Regions from separate parts of the Shewanella sp. SM101 genome, predicted to be linked through region 2. Evidence: riboswitches for the same ligand, from Rfam matches in the RefSeq annotation. Region 2 holds a riboswitch; the other holds the start of a gene.
The links. Region 2 has a riboswitch for cyclic di-GMP ahead of gbpA (N-acetylglucosamine-binding protein GbpA). Riboswitches for the same ligand answer to the same signal wherever they lie in the genome.
Positions count from the first base shown of each region.

Region 1: another riboswitch for cyclic di-GMP. It lies ahead of L5M38_RS01710 (glycosyl hydrolase family 18 protein); the one in region 2 lies ahead of gbpA (N-acetylglucosamine-binding protein GbpA).

Region 1 covers NZ_JAKKRH010000002.1:140,984-156,951, forward strand. The annotation lists gene L5M38_RS01655 (hypothetical protein) at 1-205, shown strand, start outside; gene L5M38_RS01660 (substrate-binding periplasmic protein) at 285-1,037, opposite strand; gene L5M38_RS01665 (DUF2913 family protein) at 1,461-2,096, opposite strand; gene L5M38_RS01670 (peroxiredoxin-like family protein) at 2,196-2,849, opposite strand; gene L5M38_RS01675 (ankyrin repeat domain-containing protein) at 3,157-3,495, shown strand; gene L5M38_RS01680 (hypothetical protein) at 3,536-4,426, shown strand; gene L5M38_RS01685 (DEAD/DEAH box helicase) at 4,544-5,845, opposite strand; gene L5M38_RS01690 (methyl-accepting chemotaxis protein) at 6,207-7,775, opposite strand; gene L5M38_RS01695 (HD-GYP domain-containing protein) at 8,307-9,572, shown strand; gene L5M38_RS01700 (aminopeptidase P family protein) at 9,746-11,533, opposite strand; gene L5M38_RS01705 (ROK family protein) at 11,927-12,712, shown strand; cyclic di-GMP riboswitch class I at 13,062-13,150, shown strand; gene L5M38_RS01710 (glycosyl hydrolase family 18 protein) at 13,264-15,870, shown strand.
Region 2 covers NZ_JAKKRH010000006.1:131,264-147,231, forward strand. The annotation lists gene L5M38_RS05175 (carbohydrate porin) at 1-1,087, shown strand, start outside; gene L5M38_RS05180 (methyl-accepting chemotaxis protein) at 1,161-2,759, shown strand; gene L5M38_RS05185 (S46 family peptidase) at 2,918-5,074, opposite strand; gene L5M38_RS05190 (aromatic amino acid transport family protein) at 5,356-6,582, opposite strand; gene gbpA (N-acetylglucosamine-binding protein GbpA) at 7,144-8,589, opposite strand; cyclic di-GMP riboswitch class I at 8,713-8,812, opposite strand; gene L5M38_RS05200 (TMEM165/GDT1 family protein) at 9,223-9,777, shown strand; gene norR (nitric oxide reductase transcriptional regulator NorR) at 9,828-11,435, opposite strand; gene norV (anaerobic nitric oxide reductase flavorubredoxin) at 11,662-13,191, shown strand; gene norW (NADH:flavorubredoxin reductase NorW) at 13,184-14,350, shown strand; gene katB (catalase KatB) at 14,466-15,941, opposite strand.

The sequences.
Region 1 (15,968 bases), on a different contig from region 2:
GAGTGTACTGACGTTTGCCCCCTATCTTTATGATGAGCCTACATTAGCCAATGTGCGTGAGCAATTACCACAACAGCTTGGGGCCGAGGATATCCATTATGCAGTGGACAATCAGGGGAAAGGTTATTACTACTCTACTCTGGGATTGAGTCACAGCTATGCGGCCGTCCTCGCTAATTATGATCCTTGTGAATGGTCAAACTGAGATTCTGCGACCTCATTGATATTGATTAAGCGCCTTCGGGCGCTTTTTATCGCAAATATCTCATATAGCTAGCGTGAGATTAGCTTGCCAGCGTTTGAGTGTACTTTTTGATGATTTCGTCAATTTTACCATTGGCCTTCAGTGTCGCTATGGCTTGATTGATGGCAGGAAGCAAATCGGCATGTTCTTTTCGCAACCTAAACACTAAGTCACCATCAGAATGCACTGCCGCCAGTGCGACAGGGATCCGCAACTGAGTCGACCAATACAACGCCGGGTAATTACCAGCAATAACAGCGTTGACTCTGTGTTTATCTAAGGCTTTGATCAGCTCCTGCTCTGAGGTAAAGTCTGCACGGATAAAATCTTTATCGTCGTGATATAAATAACCGCGCACTGTACCTATTTCTTGGCCTTTTATCTGGCTGATATCTTTATATTTACTGACATTCTCTGGCAATGTGACCACATATTCAGTGATTTGCATTATGGGGGCCGATTTGACAAACAGCGGCCCTAAATCCTGCTTTTCAAACCAACTAGGGCTGACGATATCAAAGTCGAGTTGACCGGTTTCTAGCGCATTATTGGTGCGCTTGGGCGGCAGGGCGAGGATTTCACCTTTGATTTTAGCCATAGATAAAATCATCGGAATAAGCTCAGTGATCATCCCCGGCGCCTCGGCTTGATCACCGATAAAATACGGATACCAAGAATAGGAGCCAGTGATATTGTATTTGAGCTGTTCCGCAAAGGCGTGCTGTTGAGTCAAGCAAAGGGTGAACAAGGCAAATCGAATTAAGTGTTTATACTGCAAACATCGCTTAACCATATTGCTTTTATCCTTGTTATCTCTGCTTTAGCCAAGACCTATCCGATGGTCATTCTATCTAAACTGTGTGAATGAATTGTTTATTGGATCACAATCAGTCACATCCGCCATATTCAAGCTATTTTCTGCTTTTCGCTGTTATACCAATCACATTAAATATCTAATCAGTTCAGAGCCTCACAGGCATCTCAATCCAAGGCGCATTGACGCAGAAATGGTTATTCCCTTTTAAGTCAATGCAACACCGGAGTGGGATGCCTGTGTGGCTCCCGAAGGGCGGCTGATGTTCACTACATGGCAACGCGCTTTATACTGCGTTTAAGGCTTTCGGCAGAGCACCACTATGCCTTCAAGCCTTCGCCTTATCTAAAGCGCGTTGAACTCCCGCTGAATGAACAGATATTTAATACGATTGGTATTACCTTAAGCCAATAGCTGACACAAAGCTGGTTGCTGATTATTAGGGAAAATTTGATAGGTTTTATGGTGCTTAATCAAACTGGTTTTCTTGTTGCCTTGGCTGAGTAATAACCCATGGGACAGGGCGATACGCGTTAGTGTCTGTTCATCGGCGCGGACATATAAGTTGATTGGCTTGATCAGCTGATTGTCTTTAATATGTTGATTAAATTCTTTGGCATCAATCACTAAGCTAGATTGACCATCACCATCGAGTTTCAGCTTGGCACTGATTTCAGTGTCAGTAAAGACTAACCATTCGGCTTGCTTTAAGGTTGCTATCATGGCATTTAATGCCGTGCCTAAAGCGGGCTCTGATGTCTCAACTGATTGATATTGATACACTATCCTTTCTAGCAAACGCTTGAGTTCGGCGCCCGCACCTTGGCTGCGAGCCAAACGTATCCAAGCCGTGAGATCGTCGGCTACCAGTTTAGAAAAGCGTTTTTCCTTTAAGGACTCGACCATCCAATTACACAAAAAATGACTTTCCTGCGCAGAGGTGCGCTGGGCTTTCTTGGTCTGTGCTGAAGCGGTTAAATCGGCAAGACCCGCAAGGGCGAGTTCGAGCACAGCTTGGTTATAGGTTTGAGAATTCATTATGACTCCGCCGCGGGCTGAAGTGATGTTATCTATTTGAACTTGGACGATATTGATTGCGGCGGAGCTAGTTTAGCAAAGCGGTCGTTAAACCGATATTTATTCTTGCGATCCCACCAAACTCGCGGCGGTTAAAATCAGCTTTGGCGCGGGCCTCACTTTGTAGTTAGGGTTGATATATTGAAAATGAATTAATCCCTTGTCGTCGCTGATATAAATGGCGGGTACAGGTAAGACTAAACGTTTGGCACCTTCAGGGGTGATCCATAAAGGATTCTCGAGCTTAAGGCGTGCGGTATAGGTTTCAGTCACCTTTTCGCTAGTGTAAAAAGCTAAACCAAAGGCTTGGGATGCCAGCATTTTTTCATCGGAAAGCAGCAGATATTTAAGTTCATTTTTTGCCGCCGAAGCCTTAAGTTGAGCTGGCGTATCGGGTGAAATTCCCACTAACTGAAAGCCCATTTTTAATAACTCAGGCTCAATCGCTTTTAGTTGCCCCATTTGATTGTTACAAAATGGGCACCAGCCACCACGGTAAAAGAAGAAAATGGTTGGTTTTTTCTGGGTTAATTCTGCTAAATCGACCGTTTTGTCATTGATATCTTGCAAGTTTACCTTAGGGATTTGCTGACCATTAAGTAGCGGACTGATGGAAAACTCATCCTTAGCAATGGGTTGCGCAATAGCCGTTAGACTTGTTAGTAGTAAGATGGTTGTGCAGTAAAACCTGTGTAACATCGAAGCGGTTTGCATATAAAGTCCTTAATTTGGTTTTGTTTTCTTCGTTTTTTAAGTCGTTGTTGTTAATATTTCCCTCGTTTTAGAAAAAGAGATATTGCGTAAATCTATATTTGTTATATCTAACTTGCTTAAGAGTGGTTCGAGTTAGCACTAAACGGGTACGAGCATTAAAAGAGCGGCAATTGCCGAACATTCTTACAAGCCAATGCAGATGATTGCACCAATGTGATACTGATGGGGTTGGTTGGTGAGGTATTTATAACGGTAACCATTTGGATTTTATCGCGATTACAGCGTAGTGTTGGAGTGGTTAAAACGAGTGAACGACAAGCTGATGGGGCAAGCCTTAATTGATGCAGTGGTAAAACACGATATCATTACCGTAAAACAGTTGATCAAACAGGGTGTTGATGTCGAATATATCGACTCACAAAATATGACGGCTTTATTGCATTGCTGCCAACTGCAATTACTCGATATTCTCATGTTACTGGTTGAAGCTGGGGCCGATGTCCATCATGCCAATAACTTAGGTCACCTTCCTGTTGAGCTGGCCCATTGGCATGGCGAGTTTCATATGGGTAGTTATACCGCCACGAGTCAAAAAATGGTGAAGTATTTGGAGCGCTATGGTGGCGTTCAACGTGGTCATCGATAAATTGTATTGCACTTCAATATTCAATCACGGGAGCTGTAAAATGGATAAGGGATTATTTAAAATATTAAAGAAAATCTATTTTAAAAAGTCTTATATCAAAGACGAAAATGGATATATGCAAAGAATAGATAATGGGGACCAGTTTGATTGTGAGTCTGGGACTACACACTATTCTAATGACGGTTTATCTAATGCAGAAATACTAACACTTGAACAAAGTGGTTATCCTGTCAATCAGATAATCAAATATAGTCATGATGAATGTATTAATGCTTATAAAATGTTGCTTGAGCATCCTCACTTATCGATTGAGAATTTGATTTCGGCATATATATGTGGCTTTTCAAGTTTTCCAAGAGGAAGACAACCCATATTAAGTTATTTGTTCGCTCAAGCGGTTCCCGAACATAAAATAGTCAGCGAAGGGGATGTTTGTCCCGTTTGCTCTATAAGAAGAAATGTTTGGATAGAAAAAGGACATAAAATATTCAGTTGCTATGCCGGGAGTGTATGGAATGAAAGGTGGTGTGGTAATCTTGTTGAATTAGAGGAGTTTACTGCCATTCCCCCGTGTACTCCTACACCAGAGGATATCAGTATATTGACATCGTTAATCGATATGATCCGTCAAGCTCCTCAAGATGAAACACCCGGAAAATTAGAACAGCGCATCAAGAAAGCTAAAATTATTTCTAACTATGAGAAATATAGTTTTCGCGGACAATTAATGGTATTGGCTGAATTGGGGATTATGCCAAATCCTTATGTAAAACCTTTATATGATGGATTCACCCATTTTACCGATATCTGTAGTGTGAAGTACCCTGGAAGTACTCGATCGGATATTATGCTTCCTCTCGCTGGGTGGCGAGGCGAAAATAGTATAAATGAAACAAGGCTTCAAGCGTTATTGGGTAACATAATACGGTGAGATAAAGGTTACCAAGGTTATTATTGAGTAAGTATAAAAAAGCGTCCGGTTATGGACGCTTAAAAATCGCTGTTTTATCAATATTGACAAACACTGATAATATCAATCAACGGATAATTACTTAAGTTTTTTGGCCTTGCTCGGTGCTTGACCAACTTTCATTTTTACGCGGCGGCCCTGCATGTTTTTCTCAGCAGCAACTTGAGCGCCGACGTTGTCGGTTCTTTGTTGCTTTTTGGCAAAACTGCGGCGGGTTTGTAATTGCTTTAATAGCAATTCGCGGCTGCCAACTTCATAACCTGGCACAGTGACGCGGCGAATCTGTTGGCCAATCAATTTTTCGATATCGGCTAACGTGCGCTCTTCTTCGCGGCTCACAAATGAAATGGCTACGCCTGTTTTTCCTGCACGGCCTGTACGACCGATACGGTGTACATAATCTTCTGCGAGGAAAGGTAAGTCATAGTTGACTACGTATTCAAGGCTTGGGATATCCAGACCTCGGGCGGCGACTTCGGTGGCAACCAGCACCCGAACATCACCCGCCACAAACTCACGCAGGGCGCGGCGACGACTGCCTTGGCCTTTTTCACCGTGGACCACTTCAGATGGGATACCATCTAAGTTTAATTCTTTGACTAGTGTATCGGCGGCTTCACGGGTCGCAGTAAATACCAATACCTGTTGCCAGTTTTTCTTGCCGATAAGCTCAGAAAGCAGTTCGCGTTTACGGCGTTGTTCAACCGGATAAACTACTTGGCTAACGGTGTCGGCTGTAGTGTTTTGTTTATCAACGCTGATCACTTGCGGTTTAACCATCATGTCGTTGGCGAGTTTTTTCACTGCACTTGAGAAAGTGGCCGAGAATAACAAGTTTTGACGTTTCTTATTTACCGCTTGAAGAATTTTTTGGATATCGGCGCTAAAGCCCATGTCGAGCATTCGATCGGCTTCGTCTAGCACTAAAAAGTCGACGTTCGACAGGCTTAAGTTACAGGCGGTAAGGTGCTCAAGTAAGCGACCTGGGGTGGCAACAATCACATCGGCGCCGCGTTTCAGCTTTTGCGCTTGAGTCTCAATTTTTACGCCGCCGTAAATGGTTAAGACACTGAAGTTTAAGTATTTGCAGTAAGCCGTAACGTTGTCAGCCACTTGAGCTGCAAGCTCACGGGTCGGCGTAAGGATCAATACGCGGGCATTCGACTTTAGCGTTTCGCTTGGCTTTTCAACCATCTTTTGCAGGATCGGCAGCGCGAAAGCGGCGGTTTTACCCGTACCGGTTTGGGCACTGGCTAAGACATCTTGGCCGCGGCGGATAGCAGGTATCGCTTGCTGCTGAATAGGCGTCATTTGTTGATAACCGCAATCTGAGATAGCGCGCAAAATCTCGGGGGAAAAACTAAAAGATTCAAATCTCATTTTGGATTCCTATCGTTCACTTATTCAAACATTCAAGCGCCACTAGCCTCTTTATCACTCGTCTAAAGGAGAGAGGTGTACCGGCTGGCTCATTCTTCCACACAGATTTTATAAGAAAAATGGCGGGCGCGGAGTATAGCAAAAATTTCGGTTAAAACCTGTACTTTTTAGTGTTTTGGCATTTTATCTGCACCATTTCATCAGGAGGGGATAAAAGGCTTGGCACTGGTTCAGGTGGGCTAGGTCTTATTGATCTATACAAGGGTTGAGTAAAATATTGACTCAACAATACGGATTAAAGCTCGCTATATTAGAAAATACCGCAACCTAGGCTGCGGTATTTTGGATCTTGTACTTATGTTTAACCGAAGGTGCGCCTCAGGCCGAGGGCTTTTTCGGCATTGTGTTTAAGAAGATGGGCTGCATCACCAATCAGATGGGTTGCGGCTAAGTTCTCGGCGCTGGCATGGGTGATGGAGTGAATATTACTGGCGATCTCATTGACCACTTGACGCTGTTGATCGGCTGCCACTGCATTTTGTTGGGCAAAGGTGTGGATATCACTCACTTCTTGGTAAATGGTGTTTACATTGTCGGCGGACAATTGAATATCGCTGGCACAACGCTCCGCATGTTGACGGCTTTGTTCCATTTCTTTGGCCCATGCGTTGAGCATAGTGAACATCTTATCGACACTCTTAGAAATACTGTTGGTCGATAGCTGGGTTCTGCTCGATAGGGCGCGAACCTCATCGGCGACCACGGCAAACCCACGGCCTTGCTCACCCGCACGGGCAGCTTCAATCGCGGCATTGAGGGCGAGGAGATTCGTTTGCTCGGCAATCGAGTCAATTTCGCCCATCGCATTAGCGACTTGCTCGGCTTCTTTATTTAATTGATGGGCATTGTTGGTGGCATCGGCAACAGACTTTGCCAGTTGCTCCATTTTTTGAGTGTTGGCCTTCATGTTGGCACTGCTTTTAAGGCAGAGATCATAGGCGGTATTGATGCTGGTGGACGTGAGATGTGTATTCTGCGCCACTTCTGTGATGGTTGAACTCATTTCTTCCATCGCGCCAGAGAGCTGTTCTAGCTGATTTTTCTCTTGATCTAGGCTGACATAGGTTTGCTCGGTCGCGACCACTAATTGATCGGCAATTGCATGTAATTGATTGGCTTGATCTTGGGTGCGCCCCAGTACGCCATTCATTTTGGCCTGTAGCATGATGAGCTGGAAATCGAGGATAGAAGAGGTATCTGCACCCGAGTAAATGTAACGACTGATAGAGTCATATTTGTTTTGCATTTCAATCAGTTTAGCGGGAATACGAAAAGCCTCATCGTAGAAAATGGCGAGGTTTAAACTCATCAGAATTGCCCCTGCGATAATTACGCCCCAGCCCCAAAAGTAGCCAGCGATCAGTAAACCTGTGGAGGCTACAACCGCAGATACGATACGTTTTTGCATTAAACTTAAGGGTTTAGGAATGGATTTGTCTAATTTGAGTCTTTGGTAAATCTCATTAGCTTTCGTGACGTAGGTGGCTTGAGGCTGAATGCGTACCGATTGGTAACCGATAATAGTGCCGTTTTCAAACAAGGGCGAAACAAAGGCATCAACCCAATAGAAGCCACCATTCTTACAGCGGTTCTTGACTATGCCGCGCCAAGATTGGCCTGACTTAAGTTTTTCCCACATTTCTTTAAAGGCGGCGCTCGGCATATCCGGATGGCGCACCATATTATGGGCACTGCCAATTAATTCTTGATCGCTATAGCCTGATACTTCGGCAAAGCGGGCATTGACGTAAGTGATGATACCGCGAGTATCAGTGGTGGAAATGAGTTCATCCTGTGGTGTTAAGCGGATTTCTTGATCTGATCTCTGTGTATTAACTATTTTATTCGCTGAGGCGTTACTCTGGCTCATTTAGTGTGTCCATTCAGGGCCGATGTGGTTCATTAGGGTTCAGGGCGCGGTATTAGGCGCGAATTTTATTGTGCTGACTCTCATCGGAGTAAGCTTGTTATGTGATAAGAGTATCATTTTTGTGTGGGTATAGGAGAGCGGTTTCTCATGGCTGACAGGTGAAAATCAATCGTTCGTCGTATTTATAAGCTATTGCAATATATAAAGTTTTTAAGTAGTGAGAATATGGTGTTAAACGAGCGTTTATCCTGTTAAATCGTTAATTCTAGTATTTTGTATAGGGTTATTCTTTTATGTCTTGAGTGGGTATTTGTCTTTCATCTTAAATATAAATTATGTTCGATGATATTGGGCTAATGTCCTTGATTCGGCTTGATATCGCAGTATTCATGGAGCGCTTTATTGGCCTTAGTCTATTCTTTAATGGGCAACAAAAGATGGCTTATTTTTCCTTGCTTCAGTGGTGTATCTTGATTTTGCTCTTCTAGTTTATTAGCTCACAGCGGGAATGCTACATAAGAGGAACTTCCCATGGCGATATCACTTAGGCGTGGTGTAACTAAATTAGCCACAGCGTCCTTGGGAACAGCGGCGGCACTGCCACATTGGCGACGTTTGATCTTTGAACGTTTATTTGGCTTTCTAGCGATTCTCTGCGTGCCTGTATATATCACTAGTGTGTATTTATGCGTCATCGCCGATCTCTGGTTTATGGTGGTATTTGATACGCTGGCTTATCTGTTTTTACTGCTTTTACTGTATTTTCCTAAGCTTGCTGATAGTACGCGTTTTGGCTGTGGCTGCTTGCTGGGTTTTGCTATCGGCATCGGTTTTTTAATTGCGATTGGCCCTTCGGGAGCTGGTTTTTTCTGGTTATTTATTTTCCCGCCGTTAGTCGGTATTTTTTTAGGAAATCGAGCCAGCTTATATGCCCAGTGTTTGAATGGGCTAAGTTTGGTATTGATTGGTTTTGTCTATCATTTTAATTGGCTCAATTGGCCTGAAACCCAAGGTTATAGCGTCGGTATTTGGGCGGTTGTCGTGGTCAATTTTATCGTGACCAATGCCATGTTGACGTTAACCATCACTTATTTATTAGGTAAGTTGGCTGACGCACTCGATTCAACCTTAGCATCACGCCAAGCTACCGTATTAGGCTTAGCTAAACTCGCCGAATACAGAGATAACGAAACGGGCGCGCATTTGCTACGTATGCGGCAGTATTCGAAAATGCTCGCGTCGCAGCGACTACTGGCCGCCAATCCTCCTGCAGAATTGAACGAAGATTATATTCAAGACATTAGTTTGTCGGCCATTTTGCACGATATAGGTAAAGTCGGTATCGCCGATGCGATTCTGCTTAAACCGGGTAAATTAACGCCGCAGGAGTTTGAGCAAATTAAAGCTCATCCTGTGATCGGGGGACAAGTGCTACGCAGTTTGTTGGAATATGCGCCCCAATGTACTTTTATTCAGATGGGCCGCGATATTGCTTCGGGTCACCATGAAAAGTGGGATGGTAGTGGTTATCCCCTTGGTTTGAAAGGTGAAGATATTCCGCTTTCGGCGAGGATAGTGGCCCTAGTTGATGTTTATGACGCGCTGACGTCTCCCCGATGTTATAAGCGGCCCTTTAGCCACCAAGAGGCTATCGACTTAATTATTGAAGGCAAAGGTCAGCATTTCGACCCTGAATTAGTCGATTGTTTTATGGCAATTCATCAGGACTTTGAAGTGTTGTCTAAAGCATCGCTGGATGATGCTTATCAGCCGATGGCACAACCTACTATGGTTTAGCGACTCATGTTTTTAAATCGTGTTTTGAAATCATGGTTTTGAAATAAGGCGTGGGTTTTAAAACACTCTGATAGCGCTAAAAAAACGCCCAATGCTAATTGCCTTGGGCGTTCTATTTTATAGCGCGTAAGTGACTAAAATAACGACTTAAATCGTTATTTATCAGTGGAGTGCTAAATTGCTTTAGTCACTTGAGTTAACCAAGCCAATTCATCCCCTGACATCAACGGAGAAAGTGTATTGAATACTTGCTGATGATAAGCATTAAACCAGTCTATTTCCCCTTGAGTTAACAGGCTCTTATCAATAAGGCGCGCATCCATAGGGATCATAGTCAACGTATCGAATTCATACATTTCACGCTCAGCCCCTTTCAGTGCTTCACAGTGTTGCACTACGACGAGGTTTTCTAGGCGAATACCGAAATCGTCGGCGCGGTAGTAACCCGGTTCGTTGGAAAGCACCATGCCTGGCATCAGGGCAATAGCGTTAACATTCTTGCCTATGCGCTGCGGACCTTCGTGCACACTTAAAAAATGACCCACACCATGGCCTGTACCGTGATCGTAATCAAAACCATGTTGCCATAAATATTGGCGGGCGAATGCATCGAGCTGCTGGCCTGAAGTACCTTTTGGGAAGCGAGCTTGGTCTAGCGCGATATGACCTTTTAGCACCAGCGTAACCATTTTTTTATGCTCATCGGTCACTTTGCCAATTGCAATAGTACGGGTCACATCTGTCGTGCCGTCAATATACTGAGCGCCAGAATCCACTAAGTAGATGCTGTCCATTGTCATTATGGCTGGTGTGCCATTGTTGTGATTGTAATGGCACATAGCGGCATTAGGACCGGCAGCTGAAATCGTGTCGAAACTTGGCTCGCGGTAACGCTCATCTTCTAGGCGAAAGCTTTCCAATTTATCCGCAAGGGTGCCTTCATTGTGCATACGATTGGCTGCCACTTCGGCATCGAGCCATGCAAGGAATCGACTCACTGCGACGCCATCGCGGACATGACAGGCACGCATGCCGGCCAGTTCTGCGGCGTTTTTCTGCGCTTTAGGTAAAGCGACAGGATCGATTCCAGCTATCAATTTTGCTCCTGCCTCACGGGCAATGTTTTGTGCCCAAGCGTTTGCAGAATTCGGATCGGCCAGTAGTTTTACATCCTGCATGCTGGCGAGTGTATCGGCAAGAGATGCCTCGCTTTTAAAGCTGACGCCAGCGCCAACATGCTCCTCAATGCCCTCTGGGAGTTTGCTTAAATCGGTGAAAAGCTGCATATCACCATTGGCGTGGAGCAGGGCACTGCCGAGTACAACGGGCAGGCGCGGTACATCATTGCCGCGAATATTGAGTAGCCAGCAGAAAGAATCTAAGGCGGCGATTAAGGCGACATCACCACCGGCTTTTTTTACTAATGCACCAATTTCAATGCGTTTTTGCAGGCTGGTTTTACCTGCACTCTCGTTGCTAAACAAAGTGATAGGCGCGTTCGACTGTGCTGGGCGATTCTGCCAATGCAAATCGATAGGGTTTTGCTCAACTGCAACTAATTCGATTTGGGATTTATTTAAAGTTGCTTTGGCATTTTCATACCAAGCTAAGGTGTGTAAGCGCGCATCGAAGCCAACGCGAGACCCCGCTGGTAGCGTGTCACATAACCACTCAATTTGTGGTGTATCGGTTAGGCTTTCATAACTGAAAAGTGTGGCATCGACTTGCAAACGAACTTGAACCGTATAGCGGCCATCGGTAAATATTGCGGCTTTATCTTTCAATACGATAGCCATACCCGCCGAACCGGTAAAGTTGGTTGCCCAGTACAAACGTTCGTTATGTGCTGGCACATATTCGCCCAGATATTCGTCGGCACGGGGAATAATAAAAGCATCGAGATTAGCAGATGTTAATTCGTTACGAATAGCACCGAGACGGTTAGCGATTGATTGTGACATATGGGCTCCAATAGAGACTGGCATGCTATGCGAGTCGGTAGGCGAAGATCGACTAAGGATGAGTAGGTTTATGTTGATTTGAGTTTTAACCGGCTCGGATTATCGCAAGTCTAGCGCGCTAGATGCAAGGGTAGCGAATAAAGGATTTTGTATACAATCGTGAATTTGTGCAGGTAAGACGCTTGAGGTTATGGGGTTTGTTGTTAATTTATTTATGTGATTTTGAGCATGAAAAGTGAATTAAATAAAAGGTTGGTCATGTTTTAATTAGGACTTGTTCCTTACAAATTAGCAACTTAAGTTTTATTCAATCGCTAACATTTGGACCCTATGCTAACATTTGCCATCTCCACTCGGGGTCAGAGTGGGGCACATGTATCAGTGGAGTAAGCGATGCAAATACTAACAATAGATGTGGGCGGTACCAAAGCCCTGTTCGAACTTCAGCTCGCGGGACATACAGAACAATATAAAATCCCCACAGGTGAAGGTTTTAAAATTGAAGAGTTAAATAATCAAATTGCGGCGTTTGAACGTGATTATGATTTACAGCATTACCAACTAGCGATTGCCGTACCTGGACTGGTACAAAATAATCGTTTGGTTTCTTGTAAATCTTTACCTGGACTCAATGGATTGAGCTTCGATACAGTCAAAACCCAAGGTGAGCTTAAGTTTATCTGCAACGATATCGATGCGGGTATGCAAGCGACTTGTGATGCTAAATATGCCTGTGAGTTATTGGTCATGTGCGGCACTGGGATCGGTATGTCTATTGCCTTTAATGGACAAGTCTTTACGGGAGCGACGGGCGTGGCGGGGGAGTTGGGGCCTTGTCGCGTGATGACCGAATCTGGCGAGTTTAGTTTAGAGCAACTGGCCAGTGGCGATTCAGTGCGCAGCCGCAGAATCTCCACTCAGGATGATTTATATCGCGCGGGCAGTTATCTCGGCATGGGATTAGCGTGGGCGGTTAATTTATTTAATCCCAATCGAATTTGGCTCGCTGGCGGTATGATGAATAGCGCTCCTTACTACAAAGGCTGTCTCGAAAGCTTAAAGCAAATGGCATTGAGCGCGCCCTTAGCTGAGATGAAAATCAATCGTGTCGATGATATGGAAACCTTGGTTTGCCGCGGTTTATCTGTGATGCTCGCAAGGGACTATCCCCGTGCATAAGAATAATAAATGCCCCGCGCATAAGGATCATCATGTTGCTCGACAATGGTTTGCGCCATGAATGTTTAGTGATTGAGGTTTAGCTGCATAAGCGACGTAAATTGTGAAATATAAAGCAGGACTTATGATGCCTTTGGCATATCGAGTCCTGTTTTTTTATTCTTAAAGTATTCAGATGATCCTCATTACCCAAAGTAAATATTAGCGATAGTTTAATTTTCATAATTCCTTTCTTATCAGATGCCTAGTTCTATTTACGATTTTAGCCAATAACACAGTTGATAATATTTTGTTGCAATTTTATTGCGCTTACGCTTATGCTGATATTTGCAATGACAACGTTGTCATTGTGTGTAAAAGGCAAACCAGTTGAAAAACTGGGACGCAAAGCCACCGGTCTAAGGGTTCGTCTGTACCTATGATAGCGGGGATACCACAGGTTTTTCTTCGTGCAGTTGTCAGTCGTTTTGCATGGTTTTAAGAGAGTGCTGTTTCCTGTCTACGCTTTGTTTGCCTTATTGATTCATATAAAAATTCAATAGGGATATCTCATGTTCAAGACTCAAATTTCAACATCAGCCTTGCTAGTGGCATCAGCGCTGGCATCTACCATCAGTGCCAGCGTTTTTGCAGCGACGCCCGGTAAACCGACTTTAGGTTGGGGCGAAACTAAGTTCGCTATTATTGAAGTGAATCAAGCGGCTACCGCTTACAATCAATTAGTTACGGTGAAAGATGCCGCCGATGTCTCCGTTAGTTGGAACCTTTGGAGTGGCGATGTGGGCAATAGAGCCCAAGTGTTACTCAACGGCAATGTAGTTTGGGAAGGCCCATCTGGCGCGTCGGGAACCGCTAACTTTAAGGTGAACAAGGGCGGCCGTTATCAGATGCAAGTACAACTGTGTAACAGCGATGGCTGTACGGCGAGTGATGCTAAACAAATCCTCGTGGCTGATACCGACGGCAGCCATTTAGTGCCACTCAATGCTCCCCTAAAAGAAAACAACCGTCCCTATGCTAATAAATCAGGCAAAGTGGTGGGCGGTTACTTTGTCGAATGGGGCGTATACGGTCGTAAATTCCCGGTCGATAAGATACCTGCGCAAAACTTAACCCATATTTTATATGGCTTTACCCCAATTTGTGGTGGTGATGGAATCAATGATAGCTTGAAAGAAATCGAAGGCAGTTTCGAAGCGTTGCAACGTGCCTGTAGTGGTCGTGGTGATTTTAAAGTTGCGATTCACGATCCTTGGGCAGCGATTCAAATACCGCAGGCGGGAGTGAGTGAGCATTCAGATCCTTACAAAGGTAACTTCGGTCAATTGATGGCACTTAAGCAAGCACATCCAGATTTGAAGATTTTACCTTCGGTCGGTGGTTGGACCCTCTCGGACCCCTTCTTTTTCTTCGGTGATAAAACCAAGCGCGATATCTTTGTCGCTTCGGTGAAAGAGTTTCTACAGACATGGAAATTCTTCGATGGCGTAGATATCGACTGGGAATTTCCAGGGGGGAATGGCGCTAACCCAAATTTAGGTAATGCCAATGACGGTGAAACCTATGTGACTCTGATGCGTGAACTGCGGGCAATGCTTGATGAACTAAGCGCCGAAACGGGTCGTACCTATGAGCTGACCTCTGCTATTAGCGCAGGTGACGATAAAATTCAAAAAGTCGATTATCAGGCTGCTCAGCAGTACATGGATTACATCTTCTTGATGAGTTACGACTTTAATGGTGGTTGGACTAATACTGAACTCGGCCATCAAACCAATCTGTATGAAGCGAGTTGGGATCCTAATACTCGTTACACCACAGCTAATGGCGTTAATGCGCTGTTAGGCCAAGGTGTGACCCCAGGGAAAATTGTGGTCGGTGCCGCTATGTATGGCCGCGGCTGGACAGGTGTGAATGGCTACAGTGGTAATAATCCTTTCACGGGGACGGCAACGGGCAAAGTAAAAGGTACTTGGGAAGCTGGTGTGGTGGATTATCGTCAGATAGCGAACGATTACATGGGAAGTGGTTGGACTTACAGCTATGACGAAACGGCCGAGGCGCCATCTTTGTTCAAGGCATCTACTGGCGATTTAATCACTTTCGATGATGCTCGTTCAGTTAAAGCCAAGGGGCAATATGTGCTTTCTAATCAACTTGGTGGGCTTTTTGCGTGGGAACTTGATGCCGATAATGGTGACATTCTGAATGCCATGCACGAAGGTTTAGGTCATGGTGAAGGCACCACTCCGCCAGTGAATAAAGCGCCCATTGCCAATGCTGGCGTGGATGTGAATGTCACAGGTCCCGCCGATGTGACGCTCAATGGTAGCGGTTCGCGCGATCCTGAAAACGCTGCCTTAAGCTATCTCTGGACTCAAGTCTCTGGGCCAAGTGTTGCCATCGCGAATGCAGATATGGCGAATGCGACTATTCAACTGGGAGCAACCCAAACCGATGTCGCCTATGGTTTTAGCCTTAAAGTCACCGATCCTGAAGGGCTATTTGCCAGCGATACTGTGCTGGTGAGGAACAAGGCTGATACGCCTAATCAAGCACCTGTGGTGAGTGTGGCTGCCACTGCAACAGTGGAAGCGGGTAAAACCGTCAGTATAGTAGCGAGTGCCTCCGATGCAGATGGTGATGCCTTAACCTACGCTTGGACTGTGCCCGCAGGCGTGTCGGCAACCGGGCAAAATAGTGCCACGTTAGTCGTTACTGGCCCCAATGTTACCGAAGCGACTCGCTATGGTTTGAGCGTGCTGGTTTCCGATGGTGCCTTAGATGCAAGTGCATCGACGAATCTGACTGTGACGCCAAAAGTGGTCGGTGGTGGTTGCGATGCAACCGATCCCAATGCCGGTAACTATCCTGCTTGGCAAACCAGTGTGGTATACAACACGGGTAATACTGTGAGTCATAGTCAGTTGGTATGGAAAGCAAAGTATTGGACTCAGGGCAATACGCCATCTCGCACCGCAGACCAATGGCAGCTACTCAGCCAAGTTGATCTCGGTTGGGATGCGGGTGTGGTGTATAACGGCGGTCAAACTACTCGCTATAACGGTCGTGTTTGGAAGGCGAGTTACTGGACTAAAGGTGATGTACCGGGTGTTGCAGCAGTATGGGTTGATATTGGCGCGGCAACCTGCCAGTAATCATCCAACATTTTGATATTATTGGTTAAAAAATAAAGCCCTGCGAAGATTCAGGGCTTTTTTCTTTATTAAGCGTTAGGTTTTTTATGAATACAGCC
Region 2 (15,968 bases):
TACCATAATGTTGCAGTTGACGATTGTGAATGCGATGGCGGAAGAAAACTCCCCGTATACCTGGTCGAATGCCCTTACACTGGAGTCTGTCACCAATCTTAAAGGAGGGATCGCAGAGGGAACACGCAATCTCGCAAATTTGGATTTAACCTTAGCGATCGATACGCAAGCTGCCAATTGGTCGAATAATGGCAACATCTTTATTTATGTCTTAGGTAATTATGGAAAGGCGCCCTCTGATTTGACTGGCGACTTACAAACCATTTCGAATATTCAAACCGATAATCATCTTAAACTCTATGAATTGTGGTATGAGCATAGTTTTGCAAATGGCGCGGTAAATTTATTGGCAGGCCTGCATGATTACAACTCAACCTTTTACACACTTGAATCTGCGGGACTATTAACAACGTCATCTTTTGGTATTGGTCCAGAAGTCGCTCAAGTAGGCCCTTCCATTTTTGCGACAACCGCGGTAGGAGTTCAACTAACACTTGTTGGTGAACATCAATATCTCTTACTTGCGACATACGATGGCATTCCCGGCGATCCTGAGCATCCGCATGGTACTCACATTAAATTTAAACAATCTGATGGTTTATTCAATGCCATTGAATGGGGAATAAAAAATGAACATTCCTATAAATTTGCCATCGGTGCATGGCACCATTCTGCAGAAATAGAAAATCCCGTTGACGAGAATATCAGTGATTCAAATAGCGGTTTTTATTTAATTGGCGAAAAGAATATTAACGATAGATTGACCGCTTTTTTCCAATATGGACGAGCTGATGCCAGTAAAAATCAATTAGCATCCTATCTAGGTATCGGGTTCACTCTAAATAATATTTGGTTTGAAGAAGATACCATTGGTTTAGCCTATGCTTCTACTCAAAATAGTTCGCCATTCTTACGCGTAAATACTGATTTACTCTTCAATGAGAATATTTTAGAGCTGAGTTATTTATGTCCAGTCACATCTTCAGTGAGTATGCAAGCCAGTTTGTACGGTATTGATAATCCAAGTATGTCATCAGTGCTAGATAACGCATTAGCATTTGGAGTGCGAGCTTATATTGAATTTTGAGCTAATAAATTAATCGTAGATGACGCTGTAAAATTAAAGTTTGTGGATCTATTAAGGATTTTAGGGACAGCATATGAATATTAAACAATCAATTATCGCGGGTTTAGTGGCATTTTTAATATCTATCGGTATTAATACCTATGTGGGTTACTCAGCGACAGTACAAATGTCAAACATGCTAACCTACATCACAGGTCCGGCTTGGAATACGGCCGATGGTGCCATGGAGGGGCAGATAGAGCTTGAAAAACAAATTATTGTTATTAACCGTTTACAACAAAAACAAATTGATCCAGCCGCAGCTCGAACTGAAATGGATGCCGCCATTGAAGCCGCAGAAGAAGCCTTAGGGCGAATGAAATCACAAAACTTGATAGAGCCTCAGCAAGTTAACTCATTAAACCATCGTTTAGAGAGTTTTAATCATATCCGCGAAGTCATATTTTCAGCCTTGCAAAGCGGAGATGTACCAGAAAATGATATTAAACAATTTAATCAACAAATAAGTGAACTGTTAGCATTTATAACCAGTTTAGAGGAAGCTGCTGATAGTAAGGTAGAGGGGGAATCTAGCCAAATTGATTCCATTGTTACCAGTGCAAACACAAAGTTAATATTAGGTTTTATCGCCTCAGTGCTTGTCGCTGTATTTGTGTATTTCATGGCGATCAAATTAATATTGACCCCGATAGCGGTAGTAACGGATAAGTTGGCTGATTTAAGCATAGGGTCTGGCGATTTAACAGTGCGATTACCCAATGCCAATGCAGAAACTGAAGTTGGACGCTTAGCTGACGCATTTAATGGGTTTATACAAAAATTACAAGCCTTGATTAGTAAAGTCCAACTCAGTAATCACTCTCTCATCACCGCTAGCACGCAAATAAGCCAGTCCATTACCACAAGTTCACAGGTTGCTGGCGCACAGTTACAAGAAATAACTCAAGTTGCAGATGCAGTAGAAAAAATTTCTCACTCCCTCAATCAAGTAGGTGACTCCGCTGAGGGTGCAAATAAAGCCTCTGAACAAGCAGTCTCAAGCACTTATACAGGTAATCAGATTGTCGTTTTGGCTCAACAAGGAGTCGCTCTCGTTGCCAGTGAGGTAGATAAAGCCTCACAAGTCATTTCAAGTTTGGTTGCCGACAGTCAAAATATCAGCGCCATGTTAGATGTTATTCGAAGTATCGCAGAGCAAACCAACTTGCTAGCACTCAATGCAGCTATTGAAGCCGCGCGTGCAGGAGAAACTGGGCGCGGTTTTGCCGTAGTCGCGGACGAAGTTCGCAACCTTGCATCGAGGACACAGGAATCCACCAAATCCATTGAAATCATCATCACGAATTTATCTTCCGGTTCAGCTAAAGCTGTAGATGTAATGAATAGTGCACAGAAGCAAGCGTTAATGATAAAAGAACGGATCGGAGAAACTTCTGATGCGTTTGCAGATATCATCCGCGTTGTTGATCAAATAAAAATCATGAATGGAGATATTGCCCGCGCTTCAGAAGATGAAAAACAAGAGATGGCACATATAACTTACAGCATTTCAAATATTCTAAAACAAGCCAAAATAAATCAGCAAGCGGGAGAGTTAGCACAAACATCACAGCAACATCTGGAAGAACAAGTGGAGATGATTGAGGGGTTACTAAAGCAATTTAGAACCTAAAGTTACTGCGCTCTAGGAATAAAAAATAGCGATAAACATTATGAGTCTATCGCTATTTTATTGTCTTGTAATTCCTGCGTGCTAATCGAACAAAAACACGCTTAAATGCAGCTCATCTAAATCGTCCTAAGCCACAGTATTCAAGATGCGGCAATGGATTACTTAACGATTTCCATCTCAGCTAATAAATTGTCGGCATGATCTAAATACTTCATTACCCACAGCATATAACGGCTGTCGACATGAATAGAACGGTTAATCTCGTTATCAAATGCCCAACCGCCGATAATGCTTTCATACACACCGTCGAACAATAGGCCGACGAGTTCAGCGCGGCCGTTTAAGGTCGGTGAGCCAGAATTTCCGCCAGTAGTATCTAAAGTTGATAAAAAGTTTACTGGTACAGAATCTATTGATTTCATATAGAAATCACCATATTGCTTCTGCTTAATCAGCTCTAACTCTTTCTTTGGTGCATCGAATGGGTCAACACCTGTGTCCTTTTGCACTATGCCTTCAAGGCGAGTGAATGGCACAGCCACTAAACCGTCTTTTGGCGAGTAGCCTTTCACATGACCAACCGTGACACGTAAGCTTGAGTTAGCATCAGCATACACTGGCTTACCTTGCTCTAGGTTGTAAGCAATAATGGCATCCATATATTGCGGACGCACCTTCATTAGTTCACCCGCTAATTCTTTTTCTTTCTTTTCTTCAGCCATATCTGTGTCATACATAGCGACAGCGAATTGAATGAAAGGATCTTTAGAGGCTTTAAAATCGGCAACGGATTTATCCATCCACGCTAGGCGAACATCTTTCTTACCTAACTCAGTTTTGGCGTACATTTTATCTAAGGTTTTCGAAAGCTTAGCTTCACTAAACTTTTTATCGATACCAAAGGATTTATCCAATGCGGGTAGGCGCTGATCTTCTGGCAGTGCGGCGTAGCGTTTTAGCATGTCGAGCAATACCGCTTTATCAACGCTTGGCGCATAACGACGATCAATACGCTCCATGCTCGCTTTGAGGCGAGTCATATCACGATCTTGGAAGCCTGGTTCACGCTGCATATCTGGCAGTTGTTTCTCATTCGCGAGGCGATATAAGCTGCGCGCCGTCGGCAACATAGTCGTACTGCCTATGTAGCTTAAGATCATGTCACGCTCTTGATGCGTTTTGCCTTTGGCAATCAAGGCATCTAATTCCGCTAAGGTTTTACCGTATTTCGCTTCACGACTGCTGTCTTTGGCTATCCATGCCGCAAGCTTAGCTTCGAGGGCTTTACGATCAGCCAACATGGTTGATTTACCGTAAAACTCGATCATAGAAGTGAAGTTTTTCGCATAATTTGCAAGGCCAGCAATTTGACTCTCGTACTTAATACGCTCGTCGCTGCCCTCTGGCGCGGTTTCTTTAATGATCTCTATAAAGCGTTCACGCAGCATTTTGCCTTCGGGATAAGCCCACTCAAACTCATTTTGAACTTCAGTAGCTGTGCGATATCTGTTGGTGCGACCTGGGTAGCCTGCAACCATCACAAAATCACCCTCACTCACCCCTTTAGCCGATACTTTTAAGAAACTTTTTGGCTCATAAGGCACGTTGTCAGCACTAAATTCTGCGGGTTTACCTGCTTTAGATACATAAGCACGGTAGAAAGAAAAATCGCCTGTGTGACGTGGCCACATCCAGTTGTCTACGTCGCCGCCGTATTTACCCACGCTCGCGGCTGGGTTATAGACTAAACGCACATCACGGATTTCCAATTGCTTAACCAGATAATATTCGAGACCACCGTGAAAGCTATACACTTGGCAACGGTAACCATCTTCTTTTTCACATTCAGCAACTAACGCTTTTTCTTGGCTTTCAACGCCTTGATAGAAGGCGCTGCCCACTTTACCTTCAAGCCCGTTTTTAACTCGCTCAGTGACATTAGTTACATCTTCAGTCACATAGACACGTGAGCCAGGGGTCGCAGGTAATTCATCGGCGAAGGTCTTAGCTAAAAAACCATCCTGCAGCAGATTTTTCTCAGGAGTGGAATTGTATTGAATTGCCCCATAGGCACAGTGATGATTAGTCACGACGAGGCCCTTTGGCGATACAAATGATGCAGTGCAACCGCCAAGGCTTATCACGGCATTCATCGGGAATTCGGTGAGTTTAGAAATCGATTTTGCATCAATTTCAAGGCCTTTTGCTTTTAGCTCATCAGCCATTGCAGGCAGTTGATGGGGCTGCCACATACCTTCGTCAGCCTGTGCGCCAAAACTAGCGGCCACGGCAACTGTGAGTAACCATTTTTTCATTGTGTTAAGTCCGTTTGATGTGAATGAAGCCACGCGCAAGCTGGGCCATTTTCTCGTTTTAATAGCGTTGTTTTAATTTTAAATAACTGTGCTAAAACCCAGCATCACTCGCTTTAAAACCTAAAAAGCAAAAAGTCAGGCCGGGGCCTGACTTTATCACATGCGACACTCTCTATAACAGACTCTGAAAAACTCGCTTACAAAGCAAATACATTAATAAGCATTATTGGTTTAAGTCTACTCAATTTCAGCCTTTCATGTTCTTAATTTTGAACTAGAGATTAGATAACAATAATTATAATAAAATTGAATAATTCTCTGACTTGCTCAAAAACACCTCCCACAAATAACTGAGCACCAATAATAATGGCCCCCAAGATACCGGCAAGACCGAGCGCAAATGTGCCGCCTACAACTTGATATCCTTGAGGCTGTATTTGACGCTGACGCAGTGCCATAACAATTGGCAAAAAGATGATCATCACGACCAATGGTACGGCCGCAAATCCCAGTACCGCCACAAAGCCTTCAGGCAAATACAAGGCACACAAAACAGGCGGAATAAAGGTCAGTAACCAAGTTTGAATACGGCCGGCAAACGTTTCTTTAGCGCGAGTTAATTCGGCGATAAAGTCATATAAACTTAAGGTCACACCGAGGAATGAGGTCACTAAGGCTAAATCAGCGAATAATGAAATACATTTGCTGATCCAAGGTGTATGAGCAATATCCTGCAATGCCGTGACGAGTGAAGGTAGTGAACCTTCAAAACTATTCACCTCATATCCGCCGACAGTGCCTAAAGTCACCAATAACCACAGAACATAACAAGCAAGTGGGATCGTCGAGCCGATTAACAACACTTTACGCAGTGATACCGCATCGCCATCGAGATAACGCACTAAAGTGGCGATACAGACGTGGAAACCAAACGAAGTAAACACTACGGGAATTGCCGCCATCCAATTGCTGGTCATAGACTCGGCAATCGCGCCCGTTGCCATGCTAGCAATACTGACTTCGGGCAATAAAAATAATACCACCACCACGAGCAATAGAATCATTAACGAAAATAGGAAACGTGAAACTTTATCGACCCAAGCAACACCTAGCGCCGCAAAGCCACCGAGCACCAGTGTAAATAACAACACTGCGACTTGATTATCGAGCACGATATCGAACATGTTCTTCGCTTTAAGCACTAATAACGAAGAGCCGCCAGTGAGATAAGCCGCGGTCAAGGCAAATAATAAACTCAGGAAAGAAGCACCTTGAATTATTTGACCTTTTTTACCCAGTAACTTACCCGTAATAGCATGCACGTTATCCCCCACGCCAGTACGTAAGTTAATTTCGAGCATAAGTAATGAGGTATAGGCGGACACGCCCCAAATAACGACGAGTAACACTAAAGCAGGGATAATACCTAAAGCCGCTGTGGCTAAAGGTAACGCTAACATACCTGCGCCAATGGCCGTCCCGGCAACGATGGCGATCGAGCCTAACATTTTTGAATTCACACAATAGTCCTGTTCAATAATTAATTATTATTTTATTTGAGTAAGATTTGAACCGATAAAGCCTTGCGTCTTAAATCGAAATAAGCGACACATCACTTAAAGCATCCAATCAGATCTCGACCTAGCAGATCAATTGGCCCCAATAGCTTTTGAATGTTTCAACCCAGTAGCCATTGAGGCTAACTAAATCGATTATTGAAAAATGGCATGACTTTCAATTGTGATAGCCCAAATTAATGTACCGATATAAGCATCGATTAAATAGATAGTTTGGGACATTAACAGAGCCAAACCCAGTGGGCAAGCCAGTTGTGAACAAAGAAGGGTAGCAAACGGTACGGTAACAACTTAATAGCGCTGTGATAAACGAAAATATACAAGCCAACAAAATCGCTACCTTTGTTGAGAATACCTGTAATCTTGTATTAGGCTCGAATCAAAATAAAGCCGGTCCTTTTCCATCCGATGCAGACAAAAAGGGCTTAAACACACGGATATGTTTAAGCCCAATGACACCTTTTTGAAGCTAGGTTAGCTCAAAAAGTTAATTTACAGCTCAGTCCACGCCATAACCCAAGAAGCGCCAACACCTGGCTCAAATCCTGTGGCAGAAGCCGACCACTGCACGCAATAGCCGCTATAAGGGAATGGCTTACATTGATACACTTTGCCATTTTTAGGCTGTAACACTGTAGTACCTGCAACGTAACCTTTCACGCCTGCTGGGAATACAAAATCAGCTTCTGGTGCAGGAGCTTGATCCTTTAAGAAGAGATCAAAGTTCTGCTGAATAACATCACCTTGTTTAGGCTCAGCTTTTACCTGCAAATGATAATGCCCAGCTTTAGGCTCAACGACGTCTAACACTAAGCTCGCGCTGGTATTGTTAACAGTTTGGCTCACAAAACCTGCCGCTGTGCCATCATGGCTAAACAAATACGCTGACACTAGCATCTCGGCGTTACTGGTCACATCAAAGCTGACCTTCGCCGCACCATCGATAATTTGATAATCGTCGGCAAGTGAAGTGACTTCTAAGCTGTTGCCCGGAGCAGGAGCTAAATCAAATCCTACTTCGACACGCTCAATACCTGAGTTTTTCGCTGTAAAAATGTCGTTTTTGCCATACACAGGCTCAATCACACCCGATGCATTTTTTTGTCCCGCTTTTAACTGGGACTGCTGGGCATTAATCGCGCTCGCTAATAGGAAAGGCCAATTTTGTTTATCACCTTGAGTCGCATCGCTAATGGTAATGACTGTTTGCTTAGCCGCTTGCTCACCATTGGCGTCAAACACCCGGGTCATCACTTTATCGCCTGCTTTTAGATTGAGTGACGGATTGATATCCCCCACATCTTGCCATTCACTCGGCACAACAGGACCCGAGCCCAAGTTCACATCGATAGCATTGTAGAAACTATTCGTCGTATCTCCCACTTCCCACACGGCCAAGATCACTTGATAACCACTGCGACCTTCTGGCACGTAGCAGTCATGGGTCACTAACTTAGGCGGCTGTTCCATACCACCATCAACTACGCAAAAGGGGGCTAAGTCAAAGCTCGCTCGGCTCAAAGCTTGGTTTGGGTTCCAATCTTGGCGAGTTAAATAGTAACGCCAATTACGGGTGACATGGTTTGCTGTGAACTGCCAACTGAACTTATTCCAGCCCGCTTTAATATCCGTCTTTGCCCAACGGCTCGGACTTTGTTCATCCAAAGGTGAAAAAGCACCATTGCCAGCACTCGCCAGTTTGCCATCAGCAGGACCTGATTCAGGAAAACCCGATGGCCCCTCAACACTTTGCGGCTCCCATTGCACCGCGCCACAATTGGCATTTTTACCTGTTTTACAGGCATATGAACGCGATTCAGGTGCCACAACATAACCGTGCGCCTGCGCAGAGATACTCACAAACGCATTCGTCGCCATTACTGCCGCGGCCAATAAACTCAATTTAGAAATAGGGGAAAAAACAGTAGGATTTGCCACTTTAATGCACTCCATTGATTGCCTATCATCCTAAACATAATGATAGGCTTAGATATAAAAGTGGTATTTGGGCAAACAACAGCATTAAACAGCAGTCGTTTATCTTTCACAGAAATCGAATTCTGCGGCAACTCCGCTATCTTAGTTCACTAAAAAATCCATTTACAACCTTAGACCGGAAGCTTTGCGTCCTAACTTTTCAATTAGTTTGCCAAATACAGTCGTTATCATTGAGTCACTACGAGTTAACAGTATGTAACCAAGTAGAAATGACTTGGCTAAATTAGCAACAAAAGACAACGTTGTCAAAAAATAATTCATTTATATTCATTAAGTTACAGAATGTGGATCGGTATTTTTCTGACACCCGTCAAACATTTATCAGCACCTACTGTTATAAACTCGTGCTTGAAACTAAATCTTACCTAGGTATAATGCCCACCTCGCTTCGGGGGAGTAGCTAACTGGATTTCGAGCCATCGTCATCTAGGGTGAACATCAACATACTTGGCAACATGCCATGGTGTTCACAGCAAATCATAGATTTGCCCAGCAAGACCTGAGCACAATGACTGCACCTAGGGGTGGACGGTTTATTGTGCTTATGTCATAACCACCCCTAAAGGATCACACTTGGAAGCCCTACTTGCCTCAACCTTTACGGTTGCTATCGCCGAAATTGGTGATAAAACTCAATTACTTGCACTAATCCTCGCAGCAAGATTTAAAAATAAAACCGCCATTATTCTAGGTATTTTGCTGTCGACATTATTTAACCATTTTGCCGCAGCTTGGATTGGCCAATGGGCGATTAACTGGGTAAGCCCAGATCTGGCACGTTATTTAGTGGCTGCGTCCTTCTTTGCAATCGCTCTTTGGGTGTTAATCCCCGATAAAGTCGATGCAGAAGAGAGCCGTTTCTATAAAATGGGCCCCTTTCTCGCCACTTTTATCCTGTTTTTTATCGCCGAAATGGGGGATAAAACACAAATCGCAACTGTGGTATTAGCCGCAAAATACGATTCATTAACTATGGTGGTTGCAGGCACAACCTTAGGCATGCTGCTTGCTAACGTACCCGTAGTAATCGCAGGCCACTTCAGCGCCGAAAAATTACCTATGTTGTGGATACACCGTGGCTGCGCCGTATTGTTCGCACTCTTAGGCGTAGCAACACTGTTCTTCTAAGAATCGAGGCTGGGGTTTTGCTGCAGAATAAAATCTCTTCACGCAATATTTTATTCTTTTAAACCTAACCGTTTTGCAAGTCGGTGCAAATTACCTGTATCGATTTGCAATATTCTTGCACACGCAGCCCAATTTTGTTGATTCGCGGCTAAAACTTGACGAATAAGTTGACGCTGATATCTCTCAGTCGCAGCCTTAAGCCCCAGCATAACACTGGAATTATCTTGCGATTGTCCCTCACGACAGGCCGACTCAGACCTAAATGCTAATTCACTGGCTGGCGTTGCGGCATCTGATGGCCTATCTTCGTCGACTGTTTTGTGTGCTTGATTCATCAAAGAATCGAGCTGAAAATGTTTATTACTTAAGCTGATGTAAGCCGTTTTTAGCTCGGCTTTCGCCAACACCGCAGCCCTGTGTATCGAATGCTCTAGCTCACGCACATTACCCGGCCACGTGTATTGCTCTAATAACTGCTGTGCTGCGGGTGTGATATTGATATGGGTGAGTCCTAACTTCGCTTTACAACGTTCAAGAAAAAAACCTGTCAGCATGACAATATCTTGCCCACGCTCTCTTAATGGTGCTACGTGGATAGGAAACACGCTCAACCTATGGTAAAGGTCGAAACGAAAACGCCCTTCCGTTGCCTCTTGGTGCAAAATTCGATTAGTGGCGGCAATAATCCGAGTATTAACTTTTAGGCTCTTATCACTGCCCACTCGCTGTAATTCACCGTATTGTAAAACCCTCAATAACTTAGCTTGCAGCCCCAAGGGAAGCTCCCCGATTTCATCTAAAAACAAGGTCCCCTTGTCAGCGAGTTCAAACTTGCCTTGCCTATGACTGATTGCCCCCGTAAATGCCCCTTTTACATGCCCAAATAACTCGCTTTCGGCGACGGACTCAGGCAATGCAGCGCAGTTCAAATAGATAAGTGATTTATCGGCTCTGGTCGATTGATTATGTATCGCCGCGGCCACTAACTCCTTACCCACGCCAGTTTCGCCGGTAATTAATACCGATAAGTCAGTGCCTGCCACGGCACTTATCTGCTGCTTTAGCGATTGGATCTGTGTGGATTGCCCTATGATCTCCTGCTGACTAGCAGGACGATTGAGCACCTCAGTGCCATTGGAAACTTCAACAACTTGGGATTCTAGCTGTTGCATCAATAACGCAGTATTAAGACTGGCTGCGGCCAGTGCGCTGATCACACGCAACTCGCTATCACTAAAACCATCAAACTGATGAGGGTTGAAACCATCAATGGTGAGCGCCCCAATTAAGCGATCGTTCGCGATTAGTGGTAAACCAATGCAAGCATGTACATGTAAGTTCGCACTATGATGTGGAATTAAACCATCATACGGATCAGGAAGTTCACTGTCGGCCGGGAAACGAACCACATCGCCAGCACGGGCGATAGCCTCTAATCTCGGATGTTCACTAATTTGAAAGCGCCGCCCTAACACTTCGGCAAAGAGCCCATCTATCGCCAAGGGGACAAATTGCTGCTCCCGAAATGCCAATAATGCCGCAGCATCACAATTGACACGCCGCCTGACCACTGCCAACAAACGCTCAAACCTGTCTTGCGTCGACACGCCGACAGTCAAATCTAAGGCTAACTGAGTTAAATCAGCATGGGCACTCATAGCACATCCACAGTCAAATAAAGTCATATTGACAATAGTGTAATGTCAATTTGACCAATATCAAATTGTCATTATGACACCAGTAAGTAATTTCAAATGTTGAAATACATTAATACAAATAAAAATCAACACCTTAGAATGTTGGCATAGTGAGTGCAATAAGAGATTTAACTAAATAAGCAAGATTTACGTAGCGCATTCATTATTAATTATCACAGGTGTATTTATGACTATTCATGTAAAAAACAATATCCACTGGGTGGGTCAACGCGATTGGGAAGTGCAAGATTTTCATGGTACTGAGTACAAGATAACTAAAGGCACAAGCTACAATAGCTACCTTATCCGTGAAGAAAAAACCGTGTTAATAGATACAGTTGATCATCGGTTTAGCCAGCAATTCTTACAAAATCTTGAAGCTGAAATTAATTTAACCGACATAGACTATATTGTGATGAACCATGCAGAGGAAGACCACTCAGGCGCCCTGACTGCATTAATGGCCAAAATTCCTAACACTCCAATTTACTGCAGTGAAAATGCGGTCGACTCCATTGTAGGACATCACCACCACCCAGAATGGAATTTCATTACCGTAAAGACAGGGGATAGTTTAGCGATAGGCAATGGTAAGCAACTGATATTTATCGAAGCACCTATGTTGCATTGGCCAGATAGCATGATGACATACCTCACCGAAGATGCGGTTTTATTCAGTAACGATGCCTTTGGCCAACACTATTGCGACGAACATTTATTCAATGATGAGGTTGATCAAAATGAATTAATGGAACAATGCCTACGGTACTACTCAAACATTTTAACGCCCTTTAGCAGCCTAGTGACGGCTAAAATTCACGAAGTATTAAGCTTTAATTTACCTGTAGATATGATCGCAACTTCACACGGCATTGTGTGGCGTGATAATCCTGCCCAAATTATTCACCAATATTTAGCTTGGGCCGACGCTTATCAAGAAGACCGCATCACGATTTTCTACGACTCTATGTCCAATAATACTCGCATGATGGCCGACGGTATTGCTCAAGGTATCCATGATGTTGACCCCAATGTAGCGGTAAAAGTGTATAACGTCGCACGTCATGATAAAAACGAAATCCTTGCACAGGCATTTAGGTCAAAAGGTATTTTAGTCGGCTCATCCACCATGAATAATGTGATGATGCCTAAAATTGCCGCCATGCTTGAAGAAATCACGGGCCTGCGTTTTCGCAATAAAAAGGCGGCAGCTTTTGGTAGTTATGGCTGGAATGGCGGCGCAGTCGATAGAATTCACACTCGTTTGATGGATGCTGGTTTTGAAACCTCGGTGGGATTAAAAGTCAAATGGCGTCCCGATCGAGATGCGATGCAAGAATGCCGTCAGCACGGCCAGCGAATCGCGCGAGAATGGGCATTGCGGCCCCTTGATAGCGCTAATAGTCGCTCTATCATTAATCAAGTCATGTCAAAACCTAGCCAAGCCACCACGGCCAGTCAAACAGCTGAAAATACTGCTACTAATAACGTCCCTGTGACAGCACCGATTGCAACAAAAGCGTGCGAATTAAATGATACACAATCAATGATTTGCACTGTTTGCCAATGGATTTACGACCCTGAAAAAGGAGAACCTAATCAAGATGTCATTGCTGGCACACCTTGGACTCAAGTGGCCGAAGACTTCCTCTGTCCCGAATGTGGCCTAGGTAAAAGCGTTTTCGCTGTCATAAAAAATGAGGTGACTAATGTCTAAACCTATCGTCATTATCGGCAGTGGATTCGCGGCATATCAGCTAGTCAAAACACTGCGACGTTTAAACCGCGAACAACCGATTACAGTTATCACAGCCGACTCTGGTGACGAATACCATAAACCAGATTTAAGCCATGTGTTTAGCCATAAAAAAATGGCGTCAGACCTCATAAAATTGACCGCGACTGAATTTGCACATGAGCAACAAATTGATGTAATAAATCACTGTGAAGTCATAAAAATAGATAAAGTTCGTCAGGTAGTCTGTTGCCATCAAGGACGCGAAATTGTGTACAAAAAATTAGTGCTTGCCACGGGTGCACGACCCTTTATTCCACCTATAGAGGGAGATGGCGTCGATATCATCCACACAGTTAACAGCTTAATAGAATATCAGGCCTGCGAAGCAGACATCCATGGCGCGAGGAGAGTACTGGTTATCGGTGCTGGTTTGGTCGGAGTTGAATTGGCAATGGACTTAGCAACTGCAGGTAAGCAAGTGTTTTTGGTCGATCCACAAGCGAGCTTAATGCCGAATATGCTACCCGAAATGTTAAACCACAAACTGACCGCTGTACTAACGCAGCATAACGTCACAGTGCAATTGCAAACCCGAGTCAGCCAACTGCAACACCAAGATGGCAGTATCTCTGTGTGCCTAGATAATGACCAGCGGTTTATTTGTGATGCGGTTATCTGTGCAGCGGGACTTCTCCCTAACAGCCAACTTGCCCAGCATGCGGGGCTAGAGGTCAATAAAGGTATCGTCGTTAACGAATACTTACAAACCAACGATGCCCATATTTATGCGCTAGGTGATTGCGCCCAAATCAACGGCCAAAATAGGGCCTATTTGCAACCTGCGTTACTGAGCGCCAATGCGCTGGCGAACACATTACTGAACCAACCGACAGCAGTGAATTTTCCCGCCATGCTCATTAAAGTGAAAACGCCACTGTTACCTATGCAACTCAGCGGTATAACAGTGAATGGCGTCCATCGCTGGCAAGTCGATATTGATGCTCAAGGAAGCAGTATTAAAGCATTCGACGTGGATGAAACATTTATAGGATTTATCGTAACCGAGGATAAAATGCAGCAAGCATTTGGATTGTTAAAGCAGCTAAATAGCCCTAACGCGGCACTCATCGCGGCCTAAGAGCACATTAACGAGAATGTTAATATTATTGTCGCTGATAATAAAAACTGAGTAGAGGCTTTCTACTCAGTTTTATCGTTTCTACTATTATTCAAACATTCGCAACAGCAATAGTTTAAAGACCTAATGCCAGTTTAATACGTTGTCCGTAATCCGCATCGGCTTGAGTAAAATGCGCCACCATACGTTGCTGCACATCTAAACTCGCTTGACTTAATGAACCCGAAATTGTTGCCACTAGGCGCGCTTTCTCAGCTTCAGAGAAGATGCGATACAAATTACCCGCTTGGGTATAATCGTCTTGGTTATAACGACTGTAACGCGCCGCTTCACCTTCTAAACGCAATGGTGGTTCGCTAAAGTTTACTGGCTCAACCAAGGCATCAGCAGTGCTGTTCGGGCCATAGTTTGCCGAAGCGTCGCCACCAGTTTGACTGCCATGATAAGGACATTGTGTACCCGCCATCGCACCTGCACGTTGATGGTGATTTGCCTTAGCGGCATGCGGGCAATTCACTGGCAATTGGTTGTAGTTAGCACCAATGCGGTAACGCTGCGCATCGGCGTAGGCAAATAAACGCGCTTGTAACATCTTGTCTGGTGAAGCCCCGACGCCTGGGACCAAATTACTAGGTGCCAATGCCACTTGCTCAACTTCAGCAAAGTAGTTTTGTGGCAGACGATTCAGTTCTAATACACCAATCTCAAGTAATGGATAGTCGCTATGCGGCCAAACCTTAGTTAAATCAAATGGATTGATATGGTAAGTATTGGCATCTGCCTCAGGCATAATCTGCACATTAACCGTCCAACGCGGGAAGTTTCCATCAGTAATAGCAACCACCATATCGCGCTGTGATGAATCGGGATCAATCCCTTTTAATTTATCAGCCTGTTCATTAGTTAAGTTGACCACGCCTTGCTGCGATTTAAAGTGGAACTTCACCCAGAAACGCTCGCCCTTGGCATTCCACAGCGAGAAAGTGTGTGAACCATAACCATGCATTTGACGGTAGTTCGCCGGAATACCACGATCCGACATCAAAATGGTTACTTGATGCATAGCTTCAGGATTCAATGACCAAAAGTCCCACATAGCCTGCGGATCTTTTAAGTTTGTCTTAGGATTACGCTTTTGCGTATGAATAAAGTCTGGAAACTTAATCCCATCTCGCAAGAAAAAGGTCGGCGTATTGTTACCCACGATATCGTGATTACCACGGGCAGTATAAAAACGTAAACCAAAGCCACGTGGATCGCGCTCTGCGTCGGCAGAACCCATTTCTCCACCTACGGTTGAGAAACGAATAAAGGTTTCGGTTTGCTTACCAACACCATTGAAATGGTCAGCAATGGTGTAATCGCTTAAATCTTTAGTCAGCGTAAATGTGCCGTAAACCCCTGTACCTTTGGCATGCACGATACGTTCAGGAATACGCTCACGGTTGAAATGGGCTAACTTTTCAATTAAATGCCAATCTTGTAATAGCAAAGGACCACGTTCACCCGCCGACAGTGAGTTTTGATCATCGGCCACTGGGGCACCGTTTTGGCTCGTTAAGTACTGACTTGTTTGATGTTGTTGACTCATGCCCTGCTCCTTAGTCTTGATTGCTGG